DNA from 3 places in the Nocardioides lacus genome. Region 2 is predicted to be linked to each of the others. Evidence: predicted binding sites of a transcription regulator. Region 2 holds the regulator's gene; each other region holds the start of a gene.

Region 1 (7,375 bases), 1.5 Mb from region 2:
CGCCGCCGCCGAGCATCCCGCCGGCCTGAAGGCGATCTTCCCGCAGGTTCCGGCTGCCGACGTCTACCGCGACGTGGTGGCCAGCGGCGGCCAGATCGACGTCGGCTTCATCCCGCTGTGGATCGGGCTGGTCACCCTGACCGGGATCGTCCCGCCGGCCGTCACGGCCACCGATCCGACCTCGGGGCTGGCCGCGCTCGTCGACCATCTCGCCTCGCTCGCCACCTGGAGCGCGCCGACCATGATCAGCGCGCTGGGCGGTCAGGAGGACGCCTACGACGGCGACTTCTACGCCCAGCGCTCCCCGATCAACGTGGTCGACAAGGTCGACGTGCCGACGTTCCTCGTGGGCGGCGAGTACGACCTCTTCCAGCGCGGCACCCCGTTGCTCTTCGAGAACCTGCAGAAGCGCGGCGTGCCGACCAAGATGATCATCGGCCCCTGGAACCACCTGCAGGGCTCCTCCGGGGCGGACGTGGCGGACGCGGGTGACGGCTCGCTCGCCGAACTGCAGCTGCGCTGGTTCGACCACTACGTCAAGGGCCTGCCCGACCCGGAGCTCGACAGCAGCGACGGTGACATCGCGCCGATCACCTACTACGAGCAGGGCACCGACCGCTGGCGGACGGCTCGGACGTGGGTCGACCCGCGAGACACCCAGGCCACCGTCGTACCGCTCTCGGGCAGCGCCTCCCCCGGCACCCCGGCGACGCTCGGCACGACGGCCGGCAGCGCTGACGGCGTCTCGACCGTCCCGCCGATCCCGGTGGCGGGGTTGTGCTCGCGCTCGGCGGACCAGTGGACGGCAGGCATCATCAGCGAGCTGCAGCTGTTCAACTCCAGCTGCCTGGAGTCGAACAACCTCAACGACCAGACGGCCACCCTCTTCCGGACACCGCCGCTGACCCACGACCTACCGATCCTCGGGCCGATCGATGCCCATCTGTACGTCGACAGCACCAGCGGGGACGGTCTGCTCTCGGTAGCGGTGAACGACGTCGCACCGGACGGCACCGTCTCGCGGCTGACCGGCGGCTGGCAGGTGATCTCGCTGCGGGCGCTCGAGGCCTCGAGGACGCGCTACCTCGACGGCCGGGTGCTGCAGCCCTATCACCCCTTCACCAAGGCGTCCGAGTCGCCGACGGCGCCGGGGCAGGTCGTGCCGGTCGACGTGGAGGTGTTCCCGACGGGCGCCGACATCCAGCCGGGTCACCGGCTCGAGCTCTCCGTGCAGTCCTTCGACGTACCGCACCTCCTGCCGACCCTCCCCGATCTGCTCAGCACCCTTGGCACGATCCATGTGCACGCCTCGACGACGTACCCCTCGGCGCTGGTGCTGCCCACGCGGGACAAGGCGTACAGCGACGGCGTCGGCGTGCCGGTCACGGGCCCGCAGCAGTCGGTCACGCCCGCTGGGACCGGCGCACCCGCCACCGACACGGCGGCGCCGCACGTGCGGATCGCGGTGCACGGCCGGCGGGTCGTGGTGAAGGTGCCCGCCACAGGCACCGTCTGGCTCAAGGTCGACAGGAGGGCGCTCGCCCATCGGCGACTGCACCACGGGAAGGCGGTGTTCCGGCTGCCGCGGCTGACCGGCGGACGGCACCGGGCCAAGGCGATCTACCTCGGCAGCGTGCGAACCAGCGCCGTCAAGGTCTTCCGGGTGAGCTGAGCTCGTCGGCCACGCTCAGGCGCCGTCGAGGAAGGCCTTCGCCAACCCCTTCGGCGCCTGAGCGATCCAGCCGTCGGTGATCACCTCGCGGAGCTGGTCGACCGGGATCGCCTCGAGCTCGACCAGGACCGCCGGGTAGCCGGTGAAGTGCGGCACATGGAAGGCGCCCGGCACCGAGGCGAGCACCGCCTCCTTGTCGGCACCGGCCACCCGTACGCCGACGATGTCACCTCCGGGCACCCGCTCGCCCGCACCCGTCAGATCGGCGATGTCGCGCTGACGCAGCGGCCGCTCCCAGACGAACGACCTGCCACGCACGCTCCACCCGGTCATGTGGTCGTGGCCCTGCGTGCCCTCGACCACCTCCGGTAGGGACGTGGCGATCGACCGTACGTCGTCGAGCGTGGCCATCGCGAGGCTCAGCCGATCTGCTTGAGCCTCGGCAGAACGCGCTCGACCAGGTCGGTGGCGTAGGCCACCGGATCGTCGATGCCAGGCACGATCGTGATGGTCGTGAGGGTGGCGCCGAGGGCGGCGTACTCCTCCATCTGTGCCAGCCACTCGTCGGTCTGGCTGACGGGGTCGAGGCCGCCCGCGCCGCCGATGGTCTTCTCGATCGCGTCGTAGTCACGGCCGACGTCGTCGCAGTGCCGGCGCAACACGTCCAGCTTGTGCTTGAGGCCGTCGACGCCCTCGCGGACGAAGAGGTGACAGGCGTCGCCGTACTGGGCGACGAGCCGCAGCGTCTTCTTCTCCCCTCCCCCACCGATCAGGATCGGCATCGAGCCGTTCACGGGCTTCGGGAGACAGATCGTCTCGGCCAGCTGGTAATGCTTGCCCTCGAACGGACCGTCGTTGTCCGACCACATCTGCCGCGCGATCTGGATAGCCTCCTCGAGCATCTCGAAGCGGTCCTTCAGCGGCGGGAACGGCACACCGAGGCCGGCGTGCTCGCGGTCGTACCAGGCGGCGCCGATGCCGAGCAGCGCCCGTCCGTCGGACAGCACGTCGAGCGTGGTGGCCGTCTTCGCCAGCAGGCCCGGGTGCCGATAGGTGACACCGGTGACGAGCATCGAGAGGCGCACGTTGCTCGTGATGCCGGCAAGATGGCCCAGTGTCGTGTAGCCCTCGAGCATGGGCTCGAACGGGCCGTTCATCATCTCCATCTGGAACCAGTGGTCCATGACGGTCAGGAGGTCGACCCCGCCCTCGTCGGCGACCTTCGCCGTCGCGGTGAGTCGCTCGTGCAGCTTGTGCTGCCAGTCGGGATTGGTGAAGTTGGCGTAGTGAATGCCGAGGTCCATGCTCTGCACAGTAGCCCGGTGGGTGCAGGTGCGCTCCTCGGAGGTTGAGGCGTCATCGCGTGACCGTCGAGGTGTCGGTGCGTGACCGTCGAGGCGTCGGTGCGTGGTCGTTGAGTTGCGTCGAGGCAACTTGGTGTCCGGGGTTGGTCTGAGGAAGAACGAAAAGCGTGGGCCAGTCCCAGCGTGGCCCGGTGTCTTGGCCGGGTCGAGTGCCTTAAGCACAGTTGCGTCGGGCCACCATGGCTGTGATCCAGTACGACGAGATTTCCACGCTGGTCTGGTTGTGAGAAGAGGGTTGACCACACACATCCGACCACCTAGGCTTCGAACATGCGTTCGAATTGATCTCTCTCAGTGGTGGTCCTCATGCGTCAGATCCAGGCGGCACTTGCCACGATCGCTGCTGCCCTCGATGACGCCACGGACGCGAACCCGATCTTCCTGGGAACGAGTGAGAAGAGAGACGTGCTCGCCGCGCTGATGCGGTCCCGCGCGCGGCTCGAGGAGCTGTACCTGCGCGTGGTCGCTTCCGCGGACGACGTGGCCGAGGAGGTTGGTGCTCGGGATGTCGCTGCCTGGCTGGTTGCCCAGCACCGGGTCGAGAGTCCCGCCGCGCACGCCACGCTACGTCTCGCCCAGGCGCTCGAGGCTCGGCCGGTGGTCCGGGCACGGCTCGCACGCGGTGCGTTCAGTCTCGAGCACGCCCGCGTGATCCTCCGTGGCTTGGACGACCTCCCCGACGACCTACCCGCCGAGGTGCTGGCGCGAGCGGAGGTCACCCTGTGCGACCTCGCCGGTGAGCACCGGCCCAAGGACCTGCGCCGCGTCGCCAGCCATCTGTTGGAGGTCATCGCCCCCGACATTGCGGAAGCCGCCGAGGCCGAGGCGATCCAGCGGCTCGAAGAACAGGCCCAAGCGAGAGCGACGCTGTCGATCACCGACCTCGGTGACGGGACGACCCGCATCCACGGCATCGTGCCCGAGGTCGTGGGTCATCGGTTGCGGACCTACCTGCAGGCCTACACCCAACCCCGGGTAGCTGCCCTGGAAGCCGACGGCAGGGTCCAGCCCCGGAGCCGGCTCCTCGCGCACGCGTTCGCCCAGCTCCTGGAGAACACCGACCCCACCCGACTCCCCGCCCACGGGGGTGACGCGACAACGGTGGTGGTGACCATGACGCTGGACCAGCTGCAGGCCGGTCTGGGTGTTGCTTGGCTCGATGACGGCACCCCCATCAGCACCGGGGAGACCCGCCGGCTGGCCTGTACCGCGGGGATCATCCCCGCCGTCCTCGGCGGCAACTCCGAACCCCTCGACCTGGGCCGCACCCGGCGACTCTTCACCCCATCCCAGCGCAAAGCCCTGGCGCTCCGCGACAAACACTGCCGAGCCGAAGGCTGCACCGTCCCCGCACCCTGGTGCGACGCCCACCACGACCAACCCTGGTCAACCGGCGGCCACACCGACCTCGCCCACGGATCCCTCCTCTGCGGACACCACCACAGACGCGCCCACGACCCGACGTACGAAACCACCCGACTCCCCGACGGCCGCTACCGCTTCCGACACAGAGCCGGGGCCATCCTTCGTCGGTGAGCTAGTGAACGCCCGGCTCGTGCTCCTGGTGGGACCGTGGCTCGAGTTGGAACGTGGAGTGCTCGACGTCGAAGTGGCCGCCGAGGCACTCCTGCACCTGGTCGAGGATCTGCGGCGCGTGTCCGTCGTTGAAGCACGCGTCGTCGAGGACGAGGTGGGCGGACAGGCTGGGCAGGTCGGACGTCACGGTCCAGACATGGAGATCGTGGACGTCGAGGACGTGGTTCACCTCGAGCAGGTGGGTGCGGACGGCGGTGAGCTCGACGCCGCTGGGGGCGGCCTCGAGCAGCACCCGGCCGGAGGCCGCCAGCAGGCCGGAACCGGCGTGGGCCATCAGCACCGCCACCAGCAGCGAGGCGACGGCGTCAGCCTGGGTCCAGCCGGTCGTCACGATCACGACGGCGGCGACAGCGGTACCGACGAACCCGAAGAGGTCGGTGAGCAGGTGCAGGTAGGCGCCTCTGACGTTGAGGCTGCGGCGGCTCGCCTTCGCCAGCAGCCAGGTGGCGGCGATGTTCACGGCGATCCCGACGAGCGCCACGGCGAGTACGGCGCCGCCGCTCACCTCGGGATGGGTCGTCAGCAGTCGGCGCAACGCCTCCACCGCGACGACAGCGGCGATGACGACCAGGGTGATGCCGTTCGCCGCCGCAGAGAGGATCTCCGCCCGCTTCCACCCGAAGGTCCAGGCGCCGGACGGTGGCCGTGCCGCCAGCCGCATCGCCCACAGGGCCGCCGCTATCGCTCCGACGTCGGAGAGCATGTGCCCGGCATCGGAGAGCAGCGCGAGGGAGCCGGCGACGATGGCGACGACCACCTCGCCGAGCATGAACGCCACGAGCAGCACGAGCACGCCCACCAGGTAGCGTCGGTCGGCGTCGACGGAGACACCGTGGGCGTGGTCGTGCCCGTCGTCGTGTCGTTCGGCATGCCGGTGCCCGTCAGGGCGGCCCGCCACAGCGCTCATGACGTCGTCGCTCTCCGGAGTGGCTCGGCGTACTCCCTGGCGAGCCACTCCTCGAAGGTGCCGCCGACGATCTTCGCGTCCGGTGGTGCCTGGAGCACGCCGTGGCGCACCTTCCGGGCGCCCTCCCCCGGCAGCCACACCGGCACCACCACCAGCCGCCGACCGCGCGCCTTGGCCACCGCGCGGACCAGATCCGCCAGGAGGCGACGCTCGGGGCCTGCGATGTCGCGGCGTACGCGGTCGCTCGTCAGTCCGCCACCGGCAGCCTCATCCGCGAGGGCGACCAACTCGTCGGCCACCGCACCGACGTCGACCGTCTGTACGGGCTGCTTGGGACACGGCATCAACGGCCCCTTCGCCACCCAGTCGATGAGCTGTCCAGCGAAGTCGTGGAACTGCGTCGCCCGCAGGATCGCGGTGGGCACCGTGCCCGCCTCGGTCTCGCGCTCCTGCGCGTTCTTGCCGTCGTAGTGAGCGAAGGCCCCGCCGCCCAGACCGTCGATCCCGACGATGGACAGCGTCACGATCCGGTGTACGCCGGCTGCCGCGGCGGCCGTCTGCAGGTGACGGGCGACGGCGCCGAAGAAGTCGACGTACTCCTGGGAGCTCCGCGCCACGATCGACGTGGTGTCGACGACCACCTCGACGCCGGCCAGTGCCTCGCTCAGTCCGGTGCCGGCGACGATGTCCACGCCCGTGGACCGGGCCAGGACGACGACCTCGTCACCCCGGGCGCGCAGCCTCTCGACGACGCGGCTGCCGACCAGCCCCGTCCCGCCCGCGACCGCCACCCGCATCCGCGCCTCCTCATGTCGATCCCCCGCCCCGACTCTAGTGGTGACCGCGCCCGGCCGATCAGCGCTGCGCGGCGTCGGTGATGGCCGTGATCCACGACTGGTGCGTCGACGCATGCTTGGTGATGGCCAGCAGTGCGTCCATGTGCGGCTCGAGGCCGGTCACCTTGTCCAGCGGCACGCCGACGATCAGCTGGAACCCGAGCCCCTTCCACGCCCGCACGGCGCGTCCGGCGAATTCGGAGTCGGCCTTGACGAATCCCTCGTCGAGGAAGACCGGCGCGAAGCGCGGCCGCGAGCGCATCTCGTCACCGAGCCGGAACCGCAGGGCGGAGCCGACGATGAAGGCGACCAGCTCCTGCGACTCACCACCGGACTTCTCGCCGAGGGTGCGGTAGGTGGCACGCAGCTCGCCGGTGAGGTGGTCGTAGCGCTCGGCGCTCACCTCGACGTGGCGGCGGACGTCGAGCAGGCGGTCGCGCTCGGACTCCTGACCCGGCTCGCCGGCACGGAGCTGCTGCATGAACCGGCTCAACTGGTCGAAGCGCCGCTCCAGCCCGGCCTCGTCGAGCTCGGCGGTGGAACCGGCGGAGAGGGCCCGGAGATCACGCAGGAAGACCTGCACGTGTGCCGGTGCGAGCCGCCGCAGACGGATCCGGAGACGGTCGCCGGCGGAGCCGAACTCCAGCCGCCGCAGGATCGCGTTGATCGGCTCGAGCCGATCCTCGATCTCCTCGACGGAAGCCGCCATCGCACCGACCAGGGGGACCAGGTCCTGGCCGCTCCACTCGGTGAGCCGACGACGCCACTCGGCGCGCCGCTCCGCCAACCCGGTCGCCCTGATCTGCTCCAGGATCCGGGCGTAGTCGGGGTAGGACTCCGGGGTGGCGCCCAGGTTGGGCGAGTCCCAGCGGAGCTTGTAGGCCCGGAAGATGGCGACGAGCTCGTCCTCGACCCGCCCGGTCTCCGCCTCCACGTCACCCACCGCTCGGCGAAGCCGTTCGGCAAGCCGCTGGCTGTTCTCGGCGAACCGGTCGAGCTC
Region 2 (7,375 bases):
CCGTCTCGGTCATTGCCTTGTCCCCTTGTCGCGTGATTGTCGTGTCGTGCGTCGGTTGCGATGCGTTGCGATGCGTCGTGGTGCTGTGGTGCTTGGAAGCCCGGGCAGGCACGCTTCCCCACGGCCTGCCCGGGCGGTCTGGATCAGCCGGTGGCGACCGGCTGCATGTCCTCGGCGGCCGGGCGCAGCCTGCGCTCGGTGCGGAGGACCGCTATCTCGTCCTCGAAGTCGTCGGCCGACTCGAACTGGCGGTAGACGCTGGCGAACCGCAGGTAGGCGACCTCGTCGAGCTGACGCAACGGTGCCAGGATCGCCATCCCCACCTCGTGGGCGGGAACCTCGGCGTACCCGCTCGTGCGCAGGGCGTCCTCGACCTCCTGGCCGAGGCAGGCCAGCTGGTCCTCGCTCACCGGACGGCCCTTGCACGCCTTGCGCACGCCGGCCACCGCCTTGTCCCGCGTGAAGGGCTCGGTCGCGCCGGAGCGCTTGAGCACCGTCAGCTGCATGAGCTCGACCGTGCTGAACCGCTTCTCGCAGCCCTGGCACTGGCGACGCCGCCGGATCGAGCCGCCGTCCTCGGCCACCCGGGAATCGAGGACCTTGGTGTCGCTGTGCCGGCAGTACGGGCAGTGCATCTGAGGTCCTCCTTCGAGGGTCGCTGGATGATCGCTGAGGCGCGCCCTCTGTGGACGAAGACGCTTTCGCTGTGGAGAACCGGCTGCAAGATGTGCAACCAACCGGCCCCGGGTGTGAACTAGATGTGGATAACTACACCGGTGTAAGTACTAGATGTTGTGGTGAGCCTACGCCGCGGCCACCAGCCTTGCAAGTGACGGCGCGGCGTCTCGGCGTGTCGCGCCGAACGGCCCCCGGAGGGCGCCCGGACAAGGGAGAATGGCTCTGTGGCGGAACAGAGCGGGGGCAAGCGAAAAGGCGCTCGAAAGGGTGCGCGGCCGCCGCGCAGGTTCCGTCGGGACGTGTTCGCGCTCTCGTTGGGCACGACCGTCGCCGTGGTCGCCTGGGGCTACCTGGTCTTCTCTGCCATCGACTTCGGCTCCGACGCCCGCGGTGGCGAGCGTCGCGCATGGGCCCTGTTGGCCCTGGCGGCCGTCGGGGCCGCCGCCTGCCTCTTCGCAGCACTTCTGCTGCTGGCCCGCGTCCTACGAGCCCTGAGCGCCGGTCCGGTCAGTTCGGAATCCGCAGCGTCTGACCGGCCGACAGGCTCACACCAGAGAGGCCATTGATCTGCTCGATGTGATCGATCATCGCGCGCACGTCACCGCCGTGGGCGGCCTGCGAGGCGAGATCCCACAGCGTGTCACCGGGGGCCACCACCACGGAGTGAGTCGTCTCGGGCGCACCGGAGTGAAGGGCCGCCCCGGCACCGTTGGAGATGAGCAGCCCCAGGCCGAGCAGCACGATCAGGCCCGCCACGAAGACCACGACACGTCCGCGCCGGGTGAGCCGCACGGTGGAGCGCCGGCGCGGCGTGTCGAGCAGCTGGTCGAGGGTCATGGTGGTCATGTCAGTCTCCTGGGGAAGTCGGGACCTTGCGCGTTCGATCCGATGTCTACCGACGGCCACCGACAGTTTTGGTGGCGCCGTTTCGATCAGACGTTCGATCGAACACATGAGCGAGAGTAGATCAGGTGTTCGAACGACTCAAGGAACCGCGTAGCACGGCGTGTCGAACACGCATTCGAGCGCACACGGCCGAACCACGACTCTCGACCCGGCGCACGCCGCGCGATCTCGACACGCCGAGTTCGAACAGATGTTTGAACCCGCACGACGTCCGCACTACCGTCGCACCATGACCTCGAAGCCGGAGCCGACCGAGACCAATCTCGCCGAGCTGCCCGACGGCCCGCCGGACGCCACCGGCCTCACACCGCGGCAGCAGCGCATCCTGGCGCACCTGCGCGACTGCATCGAGAAGCGCGGATACCCGCCGAGCATGCGCGAGATCGGGTCCGCCGTCGGCCTCACCTCGACCAGCTCGGTGGCCCACCAGCTGAAGGTGCTGGAGCAGAAGGGCTTCATCAAGCGCGATCCGCACCGCCCGCGCGCGCTCGAGGTGTTCCTGCCCGAGGTGTTGGCCGCCCGCAAGGCGATCAGCAGCGCCGACGAGTCGTCCTTCGACGAGACCGACATCGGCGACGCGATGCCCGAGGCCCGCTACATCCCGCTCGTCGGCACGATCGCCGCCGGCGCGCCCATCCTCGCCGAGGAGCAGACCGAGGCGGTCTTCCCGCTGCCCAAGGAGCTGGTCGGCGACGGTCAGCTGTTCCTGCTGCGCGTGAAGGGAGACTCGATGATCGAGGCCGCGATCTGCGACGGCGACTACATCGTCATCCAGCAGGCCCAGACGGCGACCAACGGCGAGTTCGTCGCCGCGCTGCTCGACGGCGAGGCGACCGTCAAGGAGTTCCGCCGCAAGGACGGCAAGGTCTGGCTGATCCCGCACAACTCCTCGCTCGAGCCGATCGACGGCACCGAGGCGAGCATCCTGGGCAAGGTCACGGCGGTTCTGAGAAGTCTGTGAGAGGCCGGGCATAGGATCAGTGGGATCGGGTAGGCCCGGTCCCACTGTCACGAGGGAGCCAGCGGTGCGGGAGGACGTGCTCGCCGAGAGCGATGCGATCATCGGTACGCCGGGAACGCGGCGTACCGTCTGGCGTCGGCTCGCGCCCGTCGGCACCGGCCTGCGCGAGCTCATCCTGGTCACAGCGCTCTACATCGGCTACACCTCCTCGCGCCTGCTCGCCAGCGACAACCGCGACGCGGCGGTGCACCGGGCCAAGGAGCTGCTCAGGATCGAGCGAGCCGTCCGGCTGGACTGGGAACACCCGATCAACCAGTTCTTCGTCCGGCACGACACGATCGGCCTGTTGGCCTGCTTCTGGTACGCCACAGCGCACTACATCGTCACCGCCGGCGTGCTGATCTGGGTCTACTTCAAGGGCCGCGACGCCTACCTCCCGGCCCGCCGCGCCCTGATGGTCGCCACGATCTTCGCGCTCTGCCTCTATCTGATGCTGCCGACCGCTCCCCCACGCTTCATGGACGGCTTCACCGACGTGCTGGCCCTCCACGCCGACCAGGGCTGGTGGGGCGCCGACGCCTCGGCCCCCAAGGGCATGGGGCACATCACCAACGAGCTGGCGGCGTTCCCCTCGCTGCATGCCGGTTGGTCGCTGTGGTGCGCGCTGGTGCTCCATCGCTACGCGCGCTGGCGCATCGTGAAGGTGCTGGGCTGGGCGGGCGCGCTGACCACGGCGGCTGTGGTCGTCGGCACGGCCAACCACTGGGTGCTCGACGTGCTGGTCGGCTGGATGGTCGTCATCGGCGGCGTCGTGGCGGTTTGGGAATTGGCCCCTAGACTGCCTGAGTGAACCGCGCCTTCCCCCGCTCCTTCGCACTCCTCACCGCGCTCCTGGCCCTGATGGCCTCGGGTCTGGTCATCGCCTCCACGACCCCGGCCGGGGCCCAGACCGCTGCCCACTCGGTGGTGCCGCTGCTACCCCGGGTCTCCACCTCGGGCGACGCCGACGGCGACACGCCCGGCGACGCCACCATGTACATGCGACGCCTCGCGCTGACGCACGACGCCCTGCGGGGCGCCGCCCGCCAGCAGGCGGAGTCCGCGCTCAGTCGGCCGAAGCTGGCGGGCGAGCAGACGGTCTGCTCCCAGACACTGCCGTTGTGCGTGCACTACGCGACCACCGGCGTCGACGCGCCGGCGGGGGCGATCACGCCGGCGGTCGTGCTCTCCACGCTGGAGCACATCTACGCCACCTATAAGGCCGCCGGCTACCGGATGCCGGAGTCGGACGGCGCGATGGGCGGCGACAGCCGGACCGACATCTACCTGGCCGACGTCGGCCGCCAGGGCTACTACGGCTACTGCGCTCCCGAGCCGCGGGCCGGGTCCACCGCCCACGACACGCCGGCGTTCTGCGTGCTCGACAACGACTTCGCACCCTCGGAGTTCGGTGGTCGCGGCACGCCGATCAGCAACCTCGACGTGACGGCCGCGCACGAGTTCTTCCACGCCGTGCAGTTCGCCTACGACGCCACCGAAGACTCCTGGTTCATGGAGTCGACGGCCGTGTGGGTCGAGGACGAGGTCTACACCGCCATCAACGACAACACCCAGTACCTTCCCTACGGGCCGCTCGGCAAGCCGGCGCTGTCGCTGGACAAGAACACCACCTTCGGCGTGTACGGCGGCTGGATCTTCTTCCGCTGGGTCACCGAGCACCGACCGCAGGCACAGGGCGGCCTGCCGACGATCATCCGCTCGATGTGGGAGCGCGCAGCCGCCACGCCGGGTGCGCCGGACGCCTACTCGCTGCAGGCGATCAAGGGTGCGCTGAAGGCCGCCGGGCTGCCGATCGAGAAGGCGTTCGCCCAGTTCGCCGCCGCCAACCGCAACCCGGCCCACACCTACAGCGAGGGCGCCGCGAACCACTACCCGCTCGCCAAGGCGACGAAGTCCTACCAGGTGCGCAGCACCGGCAAGCGCGCCAGCGGCACCGCGAGGATCAACCACCTCGCGGCCGCTACCGAGCGCTTCGTCCCGAAGGGCAAGAGGCTGAAGAGCAAGCACACCAGGCTGCGGCTCAGCCTCGACATGGCGAACAAGAAGCTCGGTCCCGGTGCCGTGGTGACCGTCTTCCTGCGCAACGGCGCCACGAAGGTGAAGACGATCAAGCTGTCCAAGACCGGCAAGGGCGCCGTCACGGTGCCGTTCAGCACCAAGAAGGTCAAGCGCGTCGAGCTGACGATGACCAACGCCAGCACCCGGATGACCTGCTGGGTCGGCGGCCTCTTCTCCTGCGAGGGCCAGCCCAAGGACATGCACCAGGTGGAGAAGTTCAGCGCACTGGCCCGCCGCTGAGCCTGTTCCCGTCCCTGACCCCGCGCGACCCTCGGGCCGCGCGGGGTCACCTCGTTCCGGGGTCCTGCGTCGAGCGTGGTGCAGGCGGACCGATCCGCTAGCCGGCGGACTCGGCGAGCCGGCGCAGCGCCTGCCGCGCGATCGCCGGGTCCACGGTCGGCCACATCGGCGGCAGGCTGGCCTTGAGGAATCCGCCGTAGCGGGCGGTCGCCAGTCGTGGGTCCAGGACGGCGACGACACCGCGATCGCTGGTCGTGCGGATCAGCCGACCGGCACCCTGCGCCAGCAGCAGCGCCGCATGCGTGGCGGCTACCTGCATGAAGCCGTTGCCGCCGGCCTTGTCGGCAGCCTGCTGGCGCGCGCTCATCAGCGGGTCGTCCGGGCGCGGGAACGGGATCCGGTCGATCAGCACCAGCTGGCAGGTGTCTCCGGGGACGTCCAGGCCCTGCCACAGGCTCAACGTCCCGAAGAGCACCGTGTGCGGATCGCCGACGAACTGCGCTGCCAGCTCCGGCAGCTGGGCATCGCCCTGCGCGAGCGTGGTCAGGTGCGGCAGCCGCTTGCGCACCGCCTCCGCGGCGGCCTCGGCCGCACGGCGGCTGGAGAACAGCCCGAGCGTGCGACCCTCGGCGGCGTCGATCAACTCGACGATCTCGTCGAGCACCGCTGGCACCATCCCGTCGCGCCCCGGTGTCGGCAGGTGGCGGGCGACGTACAAGATGCCCTGCCTGCCGTAGTCGAAGGGGCTGCCCACGTCGAGGCCGCGCCACGGCAGCTCGGCATCGTCCTTGCGCAGGCCCAGCGACCCGGCGACGACCCCGAAGTCGCCGCCGAGCTTGAGCGTGGCGCTCGCGAAGACCACCGTCTTGTCGCTCAGCAGTCGCTCGCGCATCTGGGCCCACACCTGCAGCGGCGCGACACACAGCCGCGCGGGAATCCGCTCGCCCCCCTCGGCGAGCCAGAGCACGTCGGACTCCTTGTGCTCGGCCATCCGCTCGGCGATCTGGAACAGCTCCTGGACGCTTCCCCTGGCCTGCTGCAGGCCCGGATCGGGCCCGGCCTCGGACGCCGTATCGCCGCTCTGCTTGGGGTAGGCCGAGAGGCAGGCGCGCGCCGCGTCGCGGACCAGCACCAACGCGTCGGCCAGGTCCGCCGGCAGCGCGGTGAAGCGCCCGGCGGCGGCGTCGCCCATGGCGACCCGGAGCGCCTCGCCGGCGTCCGCCAGGTCGTCGGCCTCGGTGCCGTCCACGTGGCGCTGCGAGCGCCGGGCGGCGCGCTCCACGTCGTTGGCGGTGAGCTCGTCGGTCGCCGCCTGGGTGACCCGGGCGACCAGCTCGTGCGCCTCGTCGATGACCACGGCGTCGTACTCGGGGATCATCGGCACCCCCTCGATGGCGTCGATCGCCAACAGGGAGTGGTTGGTGACCACGAGATGGGACTTCTGCGCCTTCTCCTTGGCCCGCTCGGCGAAGCATTCCTCGCCGAAGGGGCACTTGGCCGCGCCCAGGCAGTCGCGATGGGTGACCGAGACCTGGCGCCACTCCCGGTCGGTGTGCCGTGGGGCGTTGTCGCGCTCCCCGGTGCCCTGGCTCTGCGCCTGCTCCTCGGCCCAGGTGCGCAGCTCGAGCACCTTGGTCGCCATGTCACCCATCGGGATGTCCATCGACAGCGTGCCCTGGTCGTCCGGGACACCCTCCCGGATGCGGTGCAGGCAGGCGTAGTTGGAACGACCCTTCAACACCGCGTACGACGTATCGAGGCGCCGGCCCTTCAAGGCGCCGACGAGCCGCGGCAGGTCGCGCTCGACGAGCTGGTGCTGCAGCGCCAGGGTCGCGGTGGCGATCACGACGCGCTTGTCGTGCAGCAGGCTCGGCACCAGGTAGGCCAGCGACTTGCCGGTACCGGTGCCGGCCTGGACCAGCAGGTGCTCGCCCTCGGCCAGCGCGCGGGCGACGGCCTCGGCCATCTGCACCTGCCCGGCACGGGTGGTGCCGCCCAGCGCCGCGACGGCCGTGGCCAGCGTCTCGGCGACCGGGGTCGTCGAGGCGGCTGCAGGCGCTGCGGAGGAGGTCTCGGGAGGCACCGGAGCACCCTAGCCCCGGGCGAGGACAACCCACGTCTCAGCGCGACCCAGCATGGGGAAAACACCTCGTACAACCGATTTGTCGTCCGTAGCGTGAGCTGCCGGTCCGCATCGGTGCGGGCCGACGACACGAGAAGGGCTACGACGCAGGAAACGACGATGCAGAAGATCACCCCGAGGCTCCTGAGCTGGGCCTCGATCCTCGAGGACAGCACCCGCGAGCAGGCGGTCACCACGGCCCGCATGCCGTTCATCCATCCGCACGTGGCCCTGATGCCCGACGCCCACCTGGGGCTCGGCGCGACGGTCGGGTCGGTCATCCCGACCCTGGGCGCGATCATCCCCGCCGCTGTCGGCGTGGACATCGGCTGCGGCATGATCGCTGTCCG
Region 3 (7,375 bases), 1.7 Mb from region 2:
GCTGACCTGTCAGTCGGTGGCGATCGCCGCGGTACTGGCGCCGGTCACCGTGATCAGGTCGGCCGGAGCCAGTTCGAGCTGCAGCCCCCGTCGCCCGGCGCTCACGAAGACCGTCTCGAACGCCGAGGCACTCTCGTCGACGACCGTGGGCAACGGCGTGCGCTGCCCGATCGGCGAGATGCCACCCAGCACGTACCCGCTGCTCCGGGTGGCGGCGGCGGGGTCGGCCATCTCGGCGCGTTTGGCGCCGCATGCCCGTGCCAGCGCCTTGAGGTCGAGGTGCTGCGCGACAGGCACGACGGCGACCGTCAGCCGGCCGCCCACCTGCGCGACGAGGGTCTTGAAGATGCGGCCGCGATCGACCCCGAGCAGCGCGGCTGCCTCCTCGCCGTACGCGCGAGCGCCCTCGTCGTGCTCGTAGGGGTGGAGCGTGAAGGAGACCCCGGCCCGGGTCAGGGCGATCGTCGCCGGGGTGCCGCTGGATGCCTTCGCCACGGCGCGAGCATGCCATGGACGGGCCGCGTCCGTCCGCTCGTCCCGTGCGGCCGACACGGGGGTGCTCGCGTTCCGGGTACCGCCAGGGCCTCCCGGGAGTTGAGCCCCCGTGCCACCGTGGTGGGCGTGGAACCCATCGAGAACCAACCGACCCTGACCCTCAACAACGGCGTGAGCATGCCCGCCCTGGGCCTCGGCGTCTTCCAGAGTCCGCCCGAGGAGACCGCAGCGGCCGTCGCGACAGCGCTCGGCATCGGCTACCGGCACATCGACACGGCGGCGGCGTACGGCAACGAGCGCGAGGTGGGCGAGGGCCTGCGCCGCGCCGGGGTGGACCGCGGCGATGTCTTCCTCGAGACCAAGGTGTGGGTCAGCGACTACGGCTACGACGAGACGCTGCACGCGTACGAGAAGGCGGCTGCCAAGCTGGGCGTCGACCAGCTCGACCTGCTCATCCTGCACCAGCCGGCACCGGACCGGTTCGAACGGACCGTCGCGGCGTACAAGGCGCTGGAGACACTCCTCGCCGACGGCAGGGTGCGCGCGATCGGCGTCAGCAACTTCATGCCGCACCACCTCGACCGGCTCCTGGCGGAGACCGAGATCGTCCCGGCGGTCAACCAGATCGAGCTGCACCCCTACTTCACCCAGCCGGAGGTGCGGCGCGCCGATGCCGAACACGGCATCCTCGACCAGGCCTGGTCACCGATCGGCGGCATCACGTTCTACCCGGGCTGGGGCGAGCAGCGCCGCAGCGTGATGGAGGACGACACCTTGCTCGAGATCGCCGCCCAGCACGAGCGATCCGCTGCTCAGGTGATGCTTCGCTGGCACCTGCAGCAGGGCCGTTCGGCCATCCCGAAGTCGACCGACCCCGGCCGCATCCGGCAGAACTTCGAGGTCTTCGACTTCGCCCTCAGCAGCGAGGAGCTGGCCCGCATCGACGCCCTCGACCGCGGGGTGCGCAACGGGCCCGACCCCGACGTCGCCCGGCCGGAGCGCTTCGACATGCCGATCCCGGAGGCCTAGGCCGCCACCGCCGGACCCGGTCCGGAACCGGTCCGGAACCGGTCCGGACCCATCCGGACCCATCGGCGCCCCGTTGCCGGGTCCGGCCGGCCTCAGGCGACCTCTCGCCGGTGCCGCCCCTCAGCCTGGAGGGCCATCCGCTCCGCCGCCAGCCGCCAGGCCACTCGGCCGACATCCTCGCGCTCGGCGGCGTCCAGCGTCCGGCCGTACTGCTCCTCGATCTCCCGGATCAGACCGGCGTGGACGGCGGACAGGATCCGGCGCACCGTCGCCTCCCCCTCCTGCGTCAGCACGAACCCACCGTCGCCGCCGGAGAGCAACCCCTGCTCGAGAGCATCGTCCAGGCTGGGCCGCAGCACCGCCGGCGGAAGCAGGTGGCGCCGAGCCATCTGCTCGATGGTCGGCGGCTCGTGGTGGCGGTAGGTGTGCACGGCCGTCTCCATCACCGCCCACACCATCGCGTCCTCGGGGATGTCGTCGCGGGACAGGATGCGGTCACGGATGGCCACGGCGCGGCGGCTGCGCACGACGCTGACGACCTGCGCCTCCAGCTGTTCGCTGCTGCTGCGGTCGTCAGGCATGCCGAAGCCCCGGCCGACCTCGTTCGCAGTCGGCGCCACCAGCCCGCGCAGCGGCACCTGCTTGAGGAAGAGTGCGAGCACCATCGCCAGGGCCGCGAGCGGAATCGCTGCGCTGAAGACGATCTGGAACGAGTCGGCGTACGCCGTACGGATGATGTCGGCCGCGCTCGAGGCGATGCCGTTCAGCGCGTCGGGCGTCGAGATCGTGCTGGGAGCGACGCCGGTGCGGGCGAGGGCGCCGGGCAGCCGGTCACCGAGCGCGTTCGTGTAGACGCTGCCCAGCACGGCCGCGCCGAAGGTGCTGCCCATCGTCCGGAAGAAGCTCACCGCCGACGTCGCGACGCCCAGATCCGCGTAGGCGACGGTGTTCTGCACGATCAGCACCAGCACCTGCATGGACAGGCCGATCCCGATCCCGAGGACGAACATCGCGATCGAGGTGGACCAGATGCCGGAGTGCTGGTCGAGCCGGGAGAGCAGGAACGCTCCGACCGCCATCACCGCGCCACCCACGATCGGGAAGATCTTGTAGCGGCCGGTGGTCGAGACGGTGTTGCCGGCCAGGACGGAGGCGATCAGCAGGCCGACCACCATCGGGAAGGTGCGTACGCCGGACCCCGTGGCCGAGACCCCGAGGCAGTACTGCAGGAAGGTCGGCAGGTAGGTCATCGTCCCCATCAGCGCGAACCCGACGATGAAGCTCAGCACGCAGCTGACGGTGAACACGTTCCCGCGGAAGAGCCGCAGCGGAAGGATGGGACTGGCGGCACGCGACTCGGCCCACACGAAGAGGCAGAGGGCGATCACCGCCCCGACGAACATCCCGATGATCTGGACCGAGGCCCAGGGGTACTCGGTGCCGCCCCACGTGGTGCCCAGGACCAGCAGGGTCGACGCGAGGGTGATCCAGGTGATCCCCCAGTAGTCGATCTGCGGGCGAGCATCGGACCGCACCGACGGCAGCAGCTTCACAGCGGCCACCAGGATGATCACGGCGATCGGGACGTTGATGTAGAACACCCAGCGCCACGACAGGTGGTCGGTGAACACCCCACCGAGAAAGGGCCCGATCACGGTGGTCACGCCGAAGACAGCACCGAGCGCACCCTGGTACTTGCCGCGGTCACGCAGCGGGATGATGTCGGCGATCATCGCGGTGGCGGTCACGGTCAGGCCACCGCCGCCCAGGCCCTGGATCGCCCGCGCCACGATCAGCCAGACCATCGATCCGCTCGCACCCGCGAGGGCCGAGGAGCCGACGAAGACGACGATCGAGACCATGAAGAGCGTCTTGCGCCCGTAGAGGTCACCGAGCTTGCCGCCCAGCGCCGTCGCCACGGTCTCGGTCAACATGTACGCCGTGACGACCCACGACAGGTGACTCGCCCCACCGAGGTCGCCGACGATCGTGGGGAGCGCGGTCGACACGATCGTGCTGTCGAGCGCGGCCAGCAACATGCCGCCTGCGATCAGGGAGAACGCCAGGATGCGCGCCGTGCCCTGCAGGGTGGCCCCGGAGTCCTGCGGGGCGAGCTCCTCGACCGTGGTCGCCGTCACAACCGCCACCCTAGTCACGGGCGGTGGTCCTCGGACAGGGTGAACTTCGGTGGCTGTCGGTTCTTCGAGGATGTCGAGGCGTCATCGTGTGACCGTCGAGGCGTCGGGTTGTTCGGCTCGAGTCGGGCCTGCGTCCGGGTTGAGTCGGGCCTCCAGCGCGACTGGGTGTTCGGGGGTCGGTGCAAGGAAAAACGAAAAGCGTGGGCCAGTCCCAGCGTGGCCCGGTGTCTTGGCTGGGTCGAGTGCCTTGAGCACAGTTGCGTCGGGCCACCATGGCTGTGATCCAGTACGACGAGATTGCCGCGCTGGTCTGGTTGTGAGAAGAGGGTTGACCACACACATCCGACCACCTAGGCTTCGAACATGCGTTCGAACTGATCTCTCTCGGTGGTGGTCCCCATGCATCAGATCCAGGCGACACTCGCCACGATCGCTGCTGCCCTCGACGATGCGTCCGACGCCAATCCCGTCTTCTTAGGACCGGAGAGAAGAGAGACGTGCTCGCCGCGCTGATGCGGTCCCGGGCGCGGCTCGAGGAGCTGTACCTGCGCGTGATCGCTTCCGCGGACGACGTGGCCGATGAGGTTGGTGCCCGCGATGTCGCAGCCTGGCTGATCGCGCAGCAGCGGGTCGAGAGTCCCGCCGCGCACGCCGCCCTTCGGTTGGCCCGGGAGTTGGAGGCTCGGCCGGTGGTCCGGGCAAGGCTCGCGCAGGGTCGGTTCAGTCTTGAGCACGCCCGCGTCATCCTCCGTGGGCTGGAGGACCTGCCCGACGACCTCGATCCCGAGATCCTCGCCCAGGCAGAGGTCACCCTGTGCGACCTCGCGCGTGAGCACCGGCCCAAGGACCTGCGCCGCCTCGCCAGCCACCTGTTGGCGGTCGTCGCCCCCGACGTTGCCGAAGCCGCCGAGGCCGCAGCGATCCAGCGGTTAGAAGAGACTGCGAACGCGAAGGCCACGTTGTCGATCACCGACCAAGGTGACGGGACGACCCGGATCCACGGCATCGTGCCCGAGGTCGTGGGTCACCGGTTGCGGACCTACCTGCAGGCCTACACCCAGCCCCGGGTAGCGGCCCTGGAGGCCGACGGCCGGGTCCAGCCTCGGAGCCGGTTGCTCGCGCACGCGTTCGCCCAGCTCCTGGAGAACACCGACCCCACCCGACTGCCCGCCCATGGGGGTGATGCGACGACGGTGGTGGTGACCATGACGCTGGACCAGCTGCGGGCAGGTCTGGGTGTTGCGTGGCTCGATGACGGCACCCCGATCAGCACCGGGGAGACCCGCCGGCTGGCGTGCACCGCGGGGATCATCCCCGCCGTCCTCGGCGGCAACTCCGAACCCCTCGATCTGGGCCGAACCCGAAGACTCTTCACCCCAACCCAGCGCAAGGCCCTCGCCCTGCGAGACAAGCACTGCCGAGCAGAAGGCTGCACCGTCCCCGCACCCTGGTGCGACGCACACCACGACCAACCCTGGAGCCACGGCGGCCACACCAACCTCGCCCACGGATCCCTCCTCTGCGGCCACCACCACCGCCGAGGCCACGACCCCACCTACGAAACCACCCGACTACCCGACGGGCGCTACCGCTTCCAACGCCGGGCCGGCTTCGCCGATCGACTCACCGAGGCTCAGGGCGCGAGGTAGAGCTTTCGCAGCCTTTCGCCGATCGTCCAGGTCGTCCTGTCGCCGGCGTGCAGCTGCACCAAGGCGCCCGGCGCCAACTCGATGACGCTGCCGTCCTCGAAGGCGATCTCTCCGCGCCCCTGCAGCACGAGGAAGAGCTCGTCCTGCTCGACGTCCACGTCGCTGCCGGGGCCGGCCTCCCAGATGCCGAACGAGCCGGTGCCGATGGCCCCCAGCTCCCGGCTGGCGGTGTCGAGCGCCGCCGATCCCCCGTCGGTCTCGACACCGATGCTGGTGATGTCAGCGGCGATGAGCCGCTCGCTTGACTGATCGCTCACCTGCCGAACCCTAGTTCCGCTCCCCAGGACCGGGCGGCGTGGCCTCACATCCGGCGTACGGCGACGATCGTGACGTCGTCATCGACGGAGCGATCTCCGCCGATCGTCTGGACCAGGGTGTCGAGGTCGACGCCCTCGCGATACAGCCGCCGGACCTCCTCGAGCACGTCCGAGAGGCGGTCGTAACGTTCAAGCACGCCGTCGCTGCCCACGAGCAGCACGTCGCCGGGCCCGAGCGTGGCGGTCTGCTCCTGCCACGTCAGCCCCGGCAGGGCTCCCAGCGGCAGATCTCCGGCAGCCAGCTGCTCGTAGGAGCCGTCGGCGTGCAACAACACGGCGATGCCGTGGCCGGCGTCGACGTAGCGGAGGACGCCGGTGGCCTCGTCGAGCGCGCCGATGAAGCAGGTGGCGAAGCGCGCGGTGCGGTCGAAGTCCGTCTCCAGATCACCGGCGACCCGCGCGATGGCTGCCTCGGGGCCGTGGTGGGTGAGCGCGGCGTGCATCATGGCTCGGACACCTGCGGCGATCAGAGAGCTGGCCACCCCTTTGCCCATCACGTCGACCAGCACGATGCGCAGGCTCCCGCCCACGCGCCACCAGTCGTAGAAGTCTCCGCCGAGCTCGAGCGAGGGCAGCGAGTGTGCCGCAAGGGTGTACCCGGACACCTGCGGTGGCCGCAGGGGCAGGAGCTCGTTCTGGATCTCCCGACCGAGCTCCAGCGAGGCGCTGGTAGTCAGCTCGCGCGCGAGCATGGCACCGAGGTCGGCCAGGGCCCGGGGCACCGCCGGATCCGCGGTCCCCGCCCGTGCGGACGCGGCCCACAGCACACCTGCCTCGGCGGCATCGCCCAGGTCCAGCCGCACGCCGGTGAAGAATCGCACCTCCGGGTCGGCGAGCCGGGGGTCGGTCTGGACGTCCTCGACCAGCAGCTCCTGCTTGAGCCGGACGGCCGCCAGCAGCTCGGGACCGGGCACCGGGCCGTGCCCCACCGCCGTCGAGACTCCGTCGGGCAGCGCGATCCCCGCGACGTCGGCCTCTGTCAGGTGCAGGGTGAGCCGGAGCGCGCGGTCGAAGAGATGGCTGTTGCGGCTTTTAACGTGTTCGTCCTTCCCGAGAGGATGCCTGGTTCCCTGTGACCTGAGCGGCCACTTTTCAATCGGGGGCCGTCGGCTAGCACCCGTCAGGGATGCGAGAAGGCCCTGACCACGTCTTCCCTGGTCAGGGCCTTCTGTCAACGCGTGCGCGAGGGGGGACTTGAACCCCCACCCTCTTTTGGAGGACTAGCACCTCAAGCTAGCGCGTCTGCCTATTCCGCCACCCGCGCGTTGCGAAGAGAACGTTAGCAGCGGGGGGCCCTGGATACGAATCCGGGCCGACCTCGCTGCGAAGCGTGTCGGCTCAGGCCGGCAGGGGCGTGCCGATGCGGAACCGCACGCCCGGGATGGCGTGCACGCGCCGCCAGCCCCAGTAGACGCAGATGCCGATGGACAGGGCCGTCAGCCCGCTGGACAACGCTCCGCGAGCCAGCACGCCGGCGCCCGCTCCCCAGTGCAGCGAGTTGAAGCCGATGGCGGCGTCGAGCGCTCGGGACAGGCCCCAGATCAGGGCCACCTCGACGAAGACACGCCGCATCCGGTGGTCGGCCAGCAGCCGCTCGGGCAGCCGGACGAAGTCCTGCGCCAGCCGCTGGGTGACGGGGCGCCCGACCAGCGCTGAGCCGACGAACACCAGGCTCATCAGGATCGAG

What was found. The regulator LexA, encoded in region 2, represses DNA repair genes until DNA is damaged. The targets are predictions, from matches to a motif close to TCGAACANNTGTTCGA.
Region 1: P5P86_RS12210 (HNH endonuclease signature motif containing protein) is a predicted target of LexA. The motif match lies at 3,301-3,316, and genes of this name have one in related genera.
Region 3: P5P86_RS12740 (HNH endonuclease signature motif containing protein) is a predicted target of LexA. The motif match lies at 4,020-4,035, and genes of this name have one in related genera.

The regions. Positions count from the first base shown of each region.
Region 1 is NZ_CP123620.1:2,570,695-2,578,069, reverse strand. It holds gene P5P86_RS12225 (CocE/NonD family hydrolase) at 1-1,672, shown strand, start outside; gene P5P86_RS12220 (MmcQ/YjbR family DNA-binding protein) at 1,688-2,083, opposite strand; gene P5P86_RS12215 (LLM class F420-dependent oxidoreductase) at 2,092-2,976, opposite strand; gene P5P86_RS12210 (HNH endonuclease signature motif containing protein) at 3,343-4,572, shown strand; gene P5P86_RS12205 (cation diffusion facilitator family transporter) at 4,574-5,401, opposite strand; gene P5P86_RS12200 (SDR family oxidoreductase) at 5,536-6,336, opposite strand; gene P5P86_RS12195 (ATP-binding protein) at 6,395-7,375, opposite strand, start outside.
Region 2 is NZ_CP123620.1:1,033,278-1,040,652, reverse strand. It holds gene P5P86_RS04830 (vitamin B12-dependent ribonucleotide reductase) at 1-13, opposite strand, end outside; gene nrdR (transcriptional regulator NrdR) at 144-635, opposite strand; gene P5P86_RS04820 (LysM peptidoglycan-binding domain-containing protein) at 1,186-1,524, opposite strand; gene lexA (transcriptional repressor LexA) at 1,814-2,545, shown strand; gene P5P86_RS04810 (phosphatase PAP2 family protein) at 2,610-3,395, shown strand; gene P5P86_RS04805 (MXAN_6640 family putative metalloprotease) at 3,392-4,903, shown strand; gene P5P86_RS04800 (ATP-dependent DNA helicase) at 5,001-6,986, opposite strand; gene P5P86_RS04795 (RtcB family protein) at 7,146-7,375, shown strand, end outside.
Region 3 is NZ_CP123620.1:2,685,737-2,693,111, forward strand. It holds gene P5P86_RS12720 (polysaccharide pyruvyl transferase family protein) at 1-5, shown strand, start outside; gene ybaK (Cys-tRNA(Pro) deacylase) at 10-495, opposite strand; gene P5P86_RS12730 (aldo/keto reductase) at 622-1,524, shown strand; gene P5P86_RS12735 (MDR family MFS transporter) at 1,617-3,662, opposite strand; gene P5P86_RS12740 (HNH endonuclease signature motif containing protein) at 4,160-5,311, shown strand; gene P5P86_RS12745 (cupin domain-containing protein) at 5,296-5,628, opposite strand; gene P5P86_RS12750 (PP2C family protein-serine/threonine phosphatase) at 5,673-6,602, opposite strand; tRNA gene P5P86_RS12755 (tRNA-Leu) at 6,868-6,952, opposite strand; gene P5P86_RS12760 (VC0807 family protein) at 7,027-7,375, opposite strand, start outside.